Regions from separate parts of the Streptomyces sp. NPDC006743 genome, predicted to be linked through region 2. Evidence: riboswitches for the same ligand, from Rfam matches in the RefSeq annotation. Region 2 holds a riboswitch; the other holds the start of a gene.

Region 1 (5,984 bases), on a different contig from region 2:
GATGAGGCCCTTCGGCGTGGACGCCGACTTGCTCATCTTGATCGACGGGTCCTGCAGGTCGTAGATCTTCGCCGTCTCCTTGAGGATGTACGCGGAGGGGACGGTGAAGGTGTCGCCGAAGCGGCCGTTGAAGCGCTCGGCGAGGTCGCGGGTCAGCTCGATGTGCTGGCGCTGGTCCTCACCGACCGGCACCTGGTGGGCCTGGTACAGGAGGATGTCGGCGACCTGGAGGACCGGGTACGTGAACAGGCCGACGGAGGCCCGGTCGGCGCCCTGCTTGGCGGACTTGTCCTTGAACTGGGTCATCCGCGACGCCTCGCCGAAGCCGGTGAGGCAGTTCATGACCCAGGCGAGCTGGGCGTGCTCGGGGACGTGGCTCTGGACGAAGAGCGTGCAGCGCTCCGGGTCGAGGCCCGCGGCCAGCAGCTGGGCCGCGGCCAGCCGGGTGTTGGCCCGCAGCTCGGCCGGGTCCTGCGGGACCGTGATCGCGTGCAGGTCGACGACCATGTAGAAGGCGTCGTGGGACTCCTGCAGGGCCACCCACTGGCGGACGGCACCGAGGTAGTTGCCGAGGTGGAACGAGCCTGCGGTGGGCTGGATCCCGGAGAGCACACGCGGACGACGCTGCATGGCGGAGCCATCCCCATGAGGGCGGTGGTGGGCGACGGGCGGACGGTCGTTGGCCATGTTCACCATTCTCTCAGGTGAGAGACCCCGATCCGGAACGGGCCGGAAACAGGTCGGAACCGAATCGTCCGCCGCGCTGTGACAAGAGCCCGGCGCGCGCCGGGCTCTTGTCACAACCGGCCGACCGGTGAGGACCACCGGCCCCGCGGACACCCGTCGCGCGGGGCGGATCGCCCGGGTCAGCCGAGGTCGATCTCCGGGTAGAGCGGGAAGCCCGCCACGAGGTCCGTCGCCCGGTGGGCGACCTCCTCCGCGATCTTCGGGTCGAGCACGTGCTGGGCCTTGGAAGGGGCGCCCTTGCCGGTGGTGCCGGGCTCGGTGGCCGTCAGGACGCGGTCGATCAGGCCCGCGACCTCGTCCATCTCGGCGGTGCCCAGGCCCCGGGTGGTCAGGGCCGGCGTACCGATGCGGACACCGGAGGTGTACCAGGCGCCGTTGGGGTCCGCGGGGATCGCGTTGCGGTTGGTGACGATGCCGGACTCGAGCAGCGCGGCCTCGGCCTGGCGGCCGGTGAGACCGTAGGAGGAGGCGACGTCGATCAGGTTCAGGTGGTTGTCGGTGCCGCCGGTCACGAGGGTGGCGCCCCGGCGCATCAGGCCTTCGGCGAGGGCGCGGGAGTTGTCGACGATCCGCTGGGCGTAGTCCTGGAAGGAGGGCTGCCGGGCCTCGGCCAGGGCCACGGCCTTGGCGGCCATGACGTGCGGGAGCGGGCCGCCCAGGACCATGGGGCAGCCGCGGTCGACCTGGTCCTTGAGGGAGTCGTCGCACAGGACCATGCCGCCGCGGGGGCCGCGCAGGGACTTGTGGGTGGTGGTGGTGACGATCTGGGCGTGCGGCACCGGGTCGAAGTCACCGGTGAGGACCTTGCCGGCGACGAGACCGGCGAAGTGGGCCATGTCGACCATGAGCGTGGCGCCGACCTCGTCGGCGATCTCGCGCATGATCCGGAAGTTCACGAGCCGGGGGTAGGCGGAGTAGCCGGCGACGATGATCAGCGGCTTGAACTCGCGGGCGGTGGCGCGCAGGGCCTCGTAGTCGAGGAGGCCGGTGGCCGGGTCGGTGCCGTAGGAGCGCTGGTCGAACATCTTGCCGGAGATGTTCGGGCGGAAGCCGTGGGTGAGGTGGCCGCCGGCGTCCAGGGACATGCCGAGCATGCGCTGGTTGCCGAAGGCCTGGCGCAGCTCGGCCCAGTCGGCGTCGGTGAGGTCGTTGACCTGGCGGGCGCCCGCCTTCTCCAGGAAGGGCACCTCGACCCGGGCGCCGAGGACGGCCCAGAAGGCGACGAGGTTGGCGTCGATGCCGGAGTGCGGCTGGACGTAGGCGTGGCGGGCGCCGAAGAGTTCCTTGGCGTGCTCGGCGGCCAGCGACTCGACGGTGTCGACGTTGCGGCAGCCGGCGTAGAAGCGGCGGCCGATGGTGCCCTCGGCGTACTTGTCGCTGAACCAGTTGCCCATGGCCAGCAGGGTGGCCGGGGAGGCGTAGTTCTCGGAGGCGATCAGCTTGAGCATCTCGCGCTGGTCGGTGACCTCCTGGCCGATGGCGTCGGCGACGCGCGGCTCGACGGCGCGGATCACGTCCAGTGCGGCGCGGAAGGCGGTGGACTCGGTGGAGAGGGGCGCAGACATCTCGGGGACCTCCGGACGTGGCGTTCGGCGTTCACGGTACGGCCCAGGCGCACGGCACACGTTCTGCTCGGGCCGCTTCCCGATGGTCGGTCCATCTTCGGGTCCCCGGCACCACGCCAGGGCCCAGCGCGCCAGTCACGGCCCGCAGGTCAGCCTACCGGGCGGCCCGCACGGTCACGCCGCGGCGTCCACCATGCGAGCGGGGGTCAGGCGCCGGGGGCCTCGGTGACGCGCCAGTGGCCGACCTCCTGGTAGGCGGAGTCGTGGATCGGCGAGCCGTCGCCAGGGACGAGTGCGTAGTGGTGGAGGTTGCCGCCCCAGTACCGCAGGATGCGGCCCAGTTCGCGGGCCTTGTCCTCGGCCGGCAGCGCGTCGTCCACCGTGACTTCGAGCAGGAACTTCACGTCCGTCGTCTCCCCTCTGGCGAGGCCCGGACGCACGGGTGTCCGGGCCTGTGTGAGCCTGTGGTCTCCATTGTTTCATTGAGGTGCTTCTTGAGACTTCGGACGCCTTTCCGGCTGACCGAACAGAGCCAGGACCCAGAAAGTCTCAAAAGGGAGGGAAGGGCTGGATGGAGGGACGGTGGAGGGGGCTGGGGAGCCGGGTCCGGGTGCGCCGCGCCGGGCCGGCGCGGTCGGCGGGGAGGGCCGGGAGCGCGCCGGACCGGCCGCCGGGGCCGGGGCCGCACGGCTGTCCGCACGCCCCGGCCATGTCACGCGGCCGTGCCGCGTGCGGTCACAGGATCACGTGCGGGAGGAATCGCGCGTACTCGTCGGTGATCGGACCGGACGACTCGCGGATGCCGAGGCCGGCGGACTCGTCCTCGACGACCCAGGCGCCGAGGACCACGTGGTTGCCGTCGAAGGCGGGCAGCGGGGCGAGGGCCTGGTAGCAGCAGGGTTCGTCACGCGGGACGGGTGCGGCGCCCGGTGCGTGCAGGGTCACGCCGGCGCCCTCGCGGCCGAGCAGCGGTTTGGCGGCGTAGCCGGTGGTGTCCGCCAGTTCGCGCGGGCCGTCGAGGTAGGCGGGGAGCAGGTTCGGGTGGCCGGGATACAGCTCCCAGAGGATCGCCAGCAGCGCCTTGTTGCTCAGCAGCATCTTCCAGGCGGGCTCGATCCACAGGGTGGAGCCGGTGCCGCCGCCGTTGTCGAGGGTGTCCAGGACGTGCCCCGCGAAGCGGTCGGTGGTCAGCCACTCCCAGGGGTAGAGCTTGAAGATGCTGCGGATGAAACGCAGGCCGTTGTCGACGAAGCGGCCGGACAGCGGGTCCCAGCCGATCTCCTCCATGGAGATCCACTCGGTGTCCAGCCCCGCCTGCTCGGCGGTCTCCTTCAGGTAGGCGACCGTCATCAGGTCCTCCCCGAGTTCGTCCTCGGCGGAGTGCGCGAAGTGCAGCGGGCTGCCCGGCGGGAGCAGACGGGCCTGTTTCCGCCAGGCGGCGACGAGGCGGTCGTGCAGGGAGTTCCACTGGTCGGCGCCCGGGAAGCGGTCCTCCATCCAGAACCACTGGGGCGAGGCGGCCTCGACCAGGGAGGTCGGGGTGTCCGCGTTGTACTCCAGCATCTTGGCCGGACCCGTGCCGTCGTAGCGCAGGTCGAACCGACCGTAGACGGAGGGGAGTTCGGCGCGCCGGTGCCAGGCCTCGGTGACGGCCGCGGCGACCCGGGGGTCGGTGATGCCGAGGTCGGCGAAGCGGCCGGTGGTGACGATGTGGCCGGCCGCGGCCAGGCACATGCGGTGCAGTTCCTCGACCACGTCCTCCAGCGCCTCCACCTCGGGGAGCGTGAAGACGTAGCAGGCGCTCTCGTCCCAGTAGGGCACCCAGGCGTCGGCGGGGACGGGGGTCCCCGCGGCGCGGGCGGCCTCGAAGTCCGGTGGGAGGGTGAGCGGGTAGATCAGTCCCTGCGCCTCGACGGTCTGCTGCCAGCCGGGCCGGGGTTCGAGGGTGCGGCGTTCCATGCCCGGCCTCAGCCGCCGGACGAGCCGTGGCCGCCGCCGAAGCCGCCGCGGTCGACACCGCCGTGGCCGCCGCCGGAACCGGATCCCGATCCGCCGGAGCCCTTGCGCGGCTTGGTGAACGAGCCGCCCTCGACCCAGCCGCCGCTCTTCTTGCCGCCGTAGTACCAGGTGGCGTGGGAGGAGGACTTGGCGGACTTGCAGTTCTTGTCGGCGATGACCCGGTAGCCCTTGGAGAGCGAGTAGCTGTCGCGGTCGACGCACCGCTTGTCCGGGTCGGAGGAGCAGGCGGTGAGCGCGCCGGCGAGCAGTCCCATGCCGCCGAGCACGACCGCTCCCGAGCGAAGTCTGCGACGTGTTTCCGCCATGTCCGTGTCTCCCCGTTGCCGTTGTCGTGGCCGTGGCTTTTGCCGTGGGTGGCTGGTGCCGCCGGTGCCGTGGCCGTTCCTGTCGCCGTCGTCCGCCGGGCCGGGTTGCGTTTGGCCGGTTCCTGTCAGACGCGGCGTCCGACAGCCTAGAGAGCGGTGAGAACACCGGTGCGGGCGGCCCCGCCCTCGCGCGCTCCCCTACAGTCGCTTCGTGCTCTTTGGAATGGTGTGCGCGCTCGGCGCGGCGGTGTGTTTCGGTACGGCGACGGTTTTCCAGGCGGTCGCCGCCCGGGCCGCGGCCGGTGCGGGCGACGGGGAGTCGGGGGCGGCCGGGGACGCGGCGCTGCTGCTGCGGGCGCTGCGGCAGTGGCGGTACCTGCTGGGCCTCGGTCTGGACGGTCTCGGGTTCCTCCTGCAGATCGTGGCCCTGCGGTCCCTGCCGATCTACGCCGTGGGCGCCGCGCTGGCCTCCAGCCTGGCGGTGACGGCGGTGGTGGCGGCGCGGCTGCTGCGAGTGCGGCTGAGCGGCACCGAGTGGGCCGCGGTGGGGGTGGTCTGCGCCGGCCTGGGCATGCTCGGGCTGGCGTCCGGCGCCGAGGGCCACCAGGCCGGTTCCGCCGCGCTGAAGTGGGCGATGCTCGCGGCCGGTCTGGCCGTGCTGGCCCTGGGCGCGGTCGCCGGCCGTCTGCCCGAACGGGGCCGGGCGCTGCTGCTCGGCCTGGGGGCGGGCCTCGGTTTCGGCGTGGTGGAGGTGACGGTGCGGCTGATCGACTCGCTCGCTCCGGCGACGCTGTTCACCAACCCGGCGACGTACGCCCTCGTTCTGGGCGGGGGCGCGGCCTTCCTGCTGCTCACCACCGCTCTCCAGCGCGGCTCGGTGACGACGGCCACCGCGGGCCTGGTCATCGGCGAGACGATCGGCCCGGCGGCGGTCGGCGTGGTGTGGCTCGGGGACCGCACCCGCGACGGCCTGGCCTGGCTGGCGGTGCTCGGTTTCGCGGTGGCGGTGGCCGGGGCGCTGGCGCTGGCCCGGTTCGGGGAGGCGCCGGTGCAGGAGACGGCCGAGCGGGAGACCGCCGGGTCGGCCTGAGCCCGGCCCGCCGGCGGGCACGTGCCCGCGCGCCGCTCACGGCGGGCACGTCGTCGCCGCGGTCACGGCAGGACCCGCCGCGCGCCGCTCACGGCGGGCGCCCGGTCACCGTCATCACGGCGGGCGCGCCGTCACCGAGATCACGGCAGGACCCGGCACAGCGCGTCCAGGGCTGCCGTCCAGGCGTGGTCCGGTGGGGTGCCGTAGCCGACGACCAGGGCGTCCAGGGGCGGCACGGTGGCTGCCTCGTGGCGGAAG
Region 2 (5,984 bases):
CGCCGGGGACGACGTCCTGACCGTCGGCGAGGTGCCGCACGCGCTGCTCTTCCCGCGCGTCGCCGCCGTGGTGCACCACGCGGGCGCGGGCACCTCGGCGGCGGCACTGCGTGCCGGGGTGCCCTCCGTTCCGGTGCCGGTGGCCGCCGACCAGCCCTTCTGGGCCGCCCGGCTGGCCGCGCTCGGCGCCGCCCCCCGGCCCGTGCCGTACGCGGCGCTGACCGCCGAACGACTGGCCGACGCCCTCGGCCGCGCCGTGGGTGACCCGGGGCACGCACGCGCCGCGGCCACCGTCGCCCGCCACCTCGCGGCCGAGGACGCGGTGCCCCGCACCGTCCGGACGATCGAACACCTGGCCGCCCACGCGGGCCGGTGACCAGGCGGGCCCGGCGCCACGTCCGGGCTGCCGTCTGCGCGGGTCGCTGGGCGGACGCTTCGCACCTGTGCCGTCGGTGGCCGTCGGCGTCCTGGCGGTTGCGGTGCCGCGGCGCTTGGGCTGCCGTCTGTGGGGGCCGGTGGGCGGACCTGCGACGTCTGTGCCGCCGGCGTCCCGGCGGTCCCGGTGATCCCTCCGATCGTCGGGTGTGCCGGCCGGTCGTCAGGGGGCGGGCCCGTCAGCGTGCCAGCCGGTCGACCGCCTCCAGGACCGGGCCGACGCCGTCCTCCGCGCGGATGCGGGCGCCCAGGCGCTCCGCGCGCCGCCGGTGCGCGGTCTCCCGGGTGGCCCGGGTGAGGGCCGCGGCCAGGCCGTCCGCGGTGACGGCGCGCAGCGGGACCGCGCACGGGGCCACCCCGAGGGAGACGAGGCGCTCGGCCCAGAAGCCCTCGTCGAACTGGACCGGCAGCGGCACCGCCGGAACCCCGGCGCGCAGCCCGGCCGCGGTCGTGCCCGCTCCCGCGTGGTGCACCACGGCGGCCGTCCGCGGGAACAGCGCCGCGTGCGGCACCTCACCGATCGTCAGCATGTCCTCGCCCGCCGCCGCGAGCCCGCCCCAGCCCCGCTGCACCACCCCGCGCAGCCCGGCCAGGCGCAGCGCCCGCACGATGGTCGCGCTCAGCCGGGCGGGGTCGGGCACGGTGGCGCTGCCCAGCCCGACGAAGACCGGCGGCGGCCCCGCGTCCAGGAACTCCCGCACCCGCGCCGGAAGCCGGTCGTCGCGGTCGTACGGCCACCAGTAGCCGCACACCCGCAGCCCGGGCCGCCAGTCACGCGGCCGGGGCACCACCAGCGGGCTGAAACCGTGGAACACCGGCAGCCGCAGCCCCGCCCGGATCCGGCGGGTGGTGCCCAGACGGGCGGGCGGCAGCCCCAGCCGGGCCCGGACGGTCGGCACGGCCGCCGAGAAGACCCGTTCCATCGCGAGGTTCACCCCGTGGCCCGCGAGGCGGTTCACCGCCGCCCCCCACTGGCCGCCGCCGAGCAGCGGCGGCGCGAACTCGCGGGTCGGGGAGAGCGGTTGCAGGTGCGTGCCCATGCTGGGCAGGCCCAGCGCCTCGGCGATGGCGTGCCCGACCGGCCCCAGCGACCCCGACAGCAGCAGGACGTCGCTCTTCTCCGCGGCGGCGACCAGGTCGTCCGTCATCCGGGCGAGCGCCGCCCGGACCAGACCCACGGCCCGCAGCATCTTGCCCGCGTCCGTCGCGCTGCGGTGCAGCCCCCGCCCGCGCGTGGACTCCAGTTCGGCCCGCGGGTCCACCGGAAGCGGGTGGAAACCGAGGCCCGAGCCCGCGACCAGCGGCTCGAAGCACGCGTGGGTGACCACCGTGACCGCATGGCCCGCGCGGGCCAGGCCGTGCCCCAGTCCGGTGAAGGGGGCCACGTCTCCCCGGGAACCCGCCGTCATGATCGTTACGCGCACGTCGGCCAGTATGGCCGCGCGGCCGCCCGCCACCGGCGAACGACCCGTCCATGTCGGCGCGCCCACCCGCGCAGCCGCAGGGGCACCACCGGCGCGCTCGGGCGCCCGGCCGTCCCCCGTGAGCCCCCCGAGCCGTCGGGCGGCGGCCCGGCGTCTCGGGACGCCCGGACGACCGCTCAGACCCCGAGCTGCCGGGCTCAGACCCCGAGCTGCCGGGCGGCGGCGTCCACGGTCTGCTCCAGGAGCGTCGCGATGGTCATCGGGCCGACCCCGCCCGGCACCGGCGTGATCAGCGAGGCGCGCTCCGCCGCGGAGTCGAAGTCCACGTCCCCGACGTTGCCCGCGTTGTAGCCCGCGTCGATGACCACCGCGCCCGGCTTGACGTCCTCGCCGCGCACCAGCCGCGGCCTGCCCACCGCCGCCACGACGATGTCCGCCTCCCGCACCACCGACGACAGTTCCCGGGTCCGCGAGTGGCAGTACGTCACCGTCGCGTCCCGGGCCAGCAGCAGCATGCCCACCGGCTTGCCGAGGATCGCGCTGCGCCCGACCACCACCGCCCGCTTCCCGGCCGGATCCACCTCGTAGGCGTCCAGCAGCCGCAGGATCCCGCCGGGAGTGCAGGAGACGAACCCGGGCAGCCCGAAGCTCATCGTGGCGAACGAGGCGAAGGTGACGCCGTCGACGTCCTTCTCGGGCGCGACGGCCTCGAACGCGGCCCGCTCGTCGATGTGGTCGCCGACGGGGTGCTGCAGCAGGATGCCGTGCACCGACGGGTCCGCCGACAGCGACCTCAGCGTGCCGACCAGCTCGTCGGTGCCGGTCGTCGCGGGCAGCTCCACGTGCCGGGAGGCGATGCCCGCCGTGCGGCACCGGTTCTGCTTCATCCGGACGTAGGTGACGGAGGCGGGGTCCTCGCCCACCAGCACCGTCGCCAGACACGGCGGGGTGCCCGTGCGGGAGGTGATCTCGGCGGCCTTCCGCGCGCTCTCGCCGACGATGCGCCGGGCGAGCGCGGTGCCGTCCATGAGGCGGGCCTGGGACATGTCCACTCCTGAGCGTGCGACGGATCGCCCAGGCGCGCGGCTGTGACTTCGGCTGGGGCCGCTCCCCGGTGGTGCTCCACCTCAGCGCCAGTCACGGCCCGGCCCCACCCTATGCCAGGAGGGACCGGGAGACGGCGGGGGAGGCCGGGCGGCGCCGCCGACCGCACCGGGGGCGCGGACCCTCACCGGCGGCGGCCGTGGCGAGCGCGCGGGGTACGCGGGGTACGACGCGGAGCGCGCGCCACCGGCGTACGGGTACGGTGCCGGGCCGCGCGCAGCAGCGACCGCAGCAGGACCGCCGGCACGGACCTGGCCGCCGTGCCGGCCGTGCCGGCCGGGCCCGCCCGGCGAAGCAGCGGGGAACGCGCCTGCCCCAGTCCGCCCCGGGCCGAAAAGGACCAGGTCAGCCGGGAGCTGACCTGGAACCTCGCGGTCCTCCTCGTCACTCGTCCCATGCCTGGATCATGATCTGGTCGGTGATCTTGCCGTCGCGCAGCGAGACCATGGACTCGGCGAGCACCCGGACGCCGTCCGGATACGCGCAGGACTCGGCGTACGCCGCGCGGTCGCCCTGGACGACGCACTGCTCCAGCCGGTGCGTCATGTCGCGGCCGTAGACGTCCTCCAGCATCGAGCCGATCTCCGCACGCCCTCTGAGGACCTTGGGGTGGCTCGGCTGGGAGTCGCGGTCCACGATGCGGATCTCGGCGTCGTCCGCGTAGAGCGACAGCAGAGTGGACGCCGTGTGCCCTTCGATGCCCCGGCGCAGCGCACCGGTGTCGAAGACGGGACCTGCCGTGGTCGCCATGGTGGCCTCCTAGGAGGAGCCCCGGGGCTCCGGGGGCCCCGGAACAGCGGCCCTTCACGGGCCTCTCCTTCGAGCGTCCTCCGGCCCGCCGCCCCCGGCAAGCGCGGCCGCCCACGCGAGGCCGGTCACTTTGCCCGCCCCGGCATCACCGCGCGCGGACGGCCGCTCGCCCTGACGGGTGAGCGGTGGCCGGGGCCCGTGTCCGGCCGGGGCCCGGCGGCGTTGCTGAGGGCATGATCTCCACTCGACGTATCGTCGCCGTCGCCTCTCTCGCCGTCTCGGTCGCGGGACTCGCCGCCCTGCCCGCGAGCGCCGCCGACTCGGCCGTACCGGTGGTCGGCCGGGCGGTCCCCACCGGTCTGCTCGACTCCCTCGGCCGTACCGGCATCCCCGCCGGCCGGCAGGACGAGGTGCCCCCGGTCTCCGAGCAGCTCTCCTCGCTCCACCACGTCAAGGACCTCAACCAGCTCAGCCGGCTGAACGCGGTCACCGGTCTCGTCTCCCCGCTGTTCGGACTGGTCCCCGCGGTCCAGTACTGAGCCACGGCACTGGGCCACGCGCCCGGTGTGCGGCGACCGGGTGGCGGCGGCACCGGACCGTGTGCCGCCGCCGACCGCGCACGGCGTAGGGTCGCAGGGACGGACGACGGCCGACGGAAGGGACCACCACCATGGCGCAGGAAGTGCGCGGCGTGATCGCACCCGGGAAGAACGAACCCGTACGGGTCGAGACGATCGTCGTGCCGGACCCCGGGCCCCAGGAGGCCGTCGTACGGGTCCAGGCCTGCGGCGTGTGCCACACCGACCTGCACTACAAACAGGGCGGCATCAACGACGAGTTCCCCTTCCTGCTCGGCCACGAGGCCGCGGGCATCGTGGAGTCGGTGGGCGAGGGCGTCACCGATGTCGCACCCGGCGACTTCGTCGTCCTCAACTGGCGTGCCGTGTGCGGCGCCTGCCGTGCCTGTCTGCGCGGGCGGCCCTGGTACTGCTTCGACACCCACAACGCGCGCCAGCGGATGACCCTCACCGACGGCACCGAACTCTCCCCGGCCCTCGGCATCGGCGCCTTCGCGGAGAAGACCCTGGTGGCGGCGGGACAGTGCACCAAGGTGGACCCGGCCGTCTCCCCGGCGGTGGCCGGACTGCTCGGCTGCGGGGTGATGGCCGGCATCGGCGCCGCCATCAACACCGGCAACGTCGGCCGCGGCGACTCGGTGGCCGTGATCGGCTGCGGCGGCGTCGGGGACGCGGCCGTCGCCGGGGCCCGCCTGGCGGGGGCCGCGAAGGTGATCGCCGTCGACATCGACGACCGCAAGCTGGAGACCGCCCGCACCATGGGCGCCACGCACACCGTCAACTCCGAGGACCACGACCCGGTCGCCGCGATCCGCGACCTCACCGGCGGTTTCGGCGCCGACGTCGTCATCGAGGCGGTCGGCCGCCCGGAGACCTACCGGCAGGCGTTCTACGCCCGCGACCTGGCCGGCACCGTCGTCCTGGTCGGCGTGCCCACCCCGGAGATGAAGCTGAAGCTGCCGCTGCTCGACGTCTTCGGGCGCGGCGGCGCGCTGAAGTCGAGCTGGTACGGCGACTGCCTGCCCTCCCGGGACTTCCCGATGCTCATCGACCTGCACCTGCAAGGGCGCCTGCCGCTGGACAAGTTCGTCTCCGAGACCATCCGGCTCGACGAGGTGGAGCAGGCGTTCGAGCGGATGCACCGCGGCGACGTGCTGCGCTCGGTGGTGGTGTTCTGATGACGGCCCGTATCGAACGCCTCGTCACCAGCGGGCAGTTCACCCTCGACGGCGGCACCTGGGACGTCGAGAACAACGTGTGGATCGTCGGCGACGACCACGAGGCGATCGTCATCGACGCAGCCCACGACGCCGAGGCCATCGCCGCCGCCCTCGGCGAGCGCCGGCTCACCGCGATCGTCTGCACCCACGCCCACAACGACCACGTGAACGCCGCCCCGGCCCTCGCGGACCTCACCGGCGCGATGATCTGGCTGCACCGCGACGACCTGCCGCTGTGGAGGATGACCCACCCCGGCCGGGAGCCCGACGAGCACCTGCTCGACGGGCAGGTCATCGAGACGGCCGGAGCCGATCTGAAGGTCCTGCACACGCCCGGCCACGCGCCGGGCGCGGTCTGCCTCCACGACCCGGGTCTCGGCGTCGTCTTCACCGGCGACACCCTCTTCCAGGGCGGCCCGGGCGCCACCGGCCGGTCCTACTCCCACTTCCCGACGATCATCGACTCCATCCGC

What was found. A riboswitch is a leader RNA that binds a small molecule or an ion and turns the genes downstream of it on or off. The one in region 2 is predicted to bind ZMP and ZTP.
Region 1: linked by a shared signal. The riboswitch ahead of ABZ719_RS03750 (glycine hydroxymethyltransferase) and the one ahead of ABZ719_RS16540 (bifunctional 5,10-methylenetetrahydrofolate dehydrogenase/5,10-methenyltetrahydrofolate cyclohydrolase) in region 2 are both predicted to bind ZMP and ZTP.

What each region holds. Positions count from the first base shown of each region.
Region 1 covers NZ_JBEYJA010000003.1:144,474-150,457, forward strand. Annotated here, with positions in the region: gene trpS (tryptophan--tRNA ligase) at 1-630, opposite strand, end outside; gene ABZ719_RS03750 (glycine hydroxymethyltransferase) at 867-2,312, opposite strand; ZMP/ZTP riboswitch at 2,347-2,461, opposite strand; gene ABZ719_RS03755 (hypothetical protein) at 2,519-2,716, opposite strand; gene ABZ719_RS03760 (glutathionylspermidine synthase family protein) at 3,048-4,271, opposite strand; gene ABZ719_RS03765 (hypothetical protein) at 4,280-4,636, opposite strand; gene ABZ719_RS03770 (hypothetical protein) at 4,860-5,726, shown strand; gene ABZ719_RS03775 (PLP-dependent aminotransferase family protein) at 5,867-5,984, opposite strand, start outside.
Region 2 covers NZ_JBEYJA010000016.1:133,537-139,520, reverse strand. Annotated here, with positions in the region: gene ABZ719_RS16550 (glycosyltransferase) at 1-376, shown strand, start outside; gene ABZ719_RS16545 (glycosyltransferase) at 615-1,844, opposite strand; gene ABZ719_RS16540 (bifunctional 5,10-methylenetetrahydrofolate dehydrogenase/5,10-methenyltetrahydrofolate cyclohydrolase) at 2,057-2,905, opposite strand; ZMP/ZTP riboswitch at 2,925-3,010, opposite strand; gene ABZ719_RS16535 (nuclear transport factor 2 family protein) at 3,348-3,713, opposite strand; gene ABZ719_RS16530 (hypothetical protein) at 3,947-4,252, shown strand; gene ABZ719_RS16525 (S-(hydroxymethyl)mycothiol dehydrogenase) at 4,384-5,469, shown strand; gene ABZ719_RS16520 (MBL fold metallo-hydrolase) at 5,469-5,984, shown strand, end outside.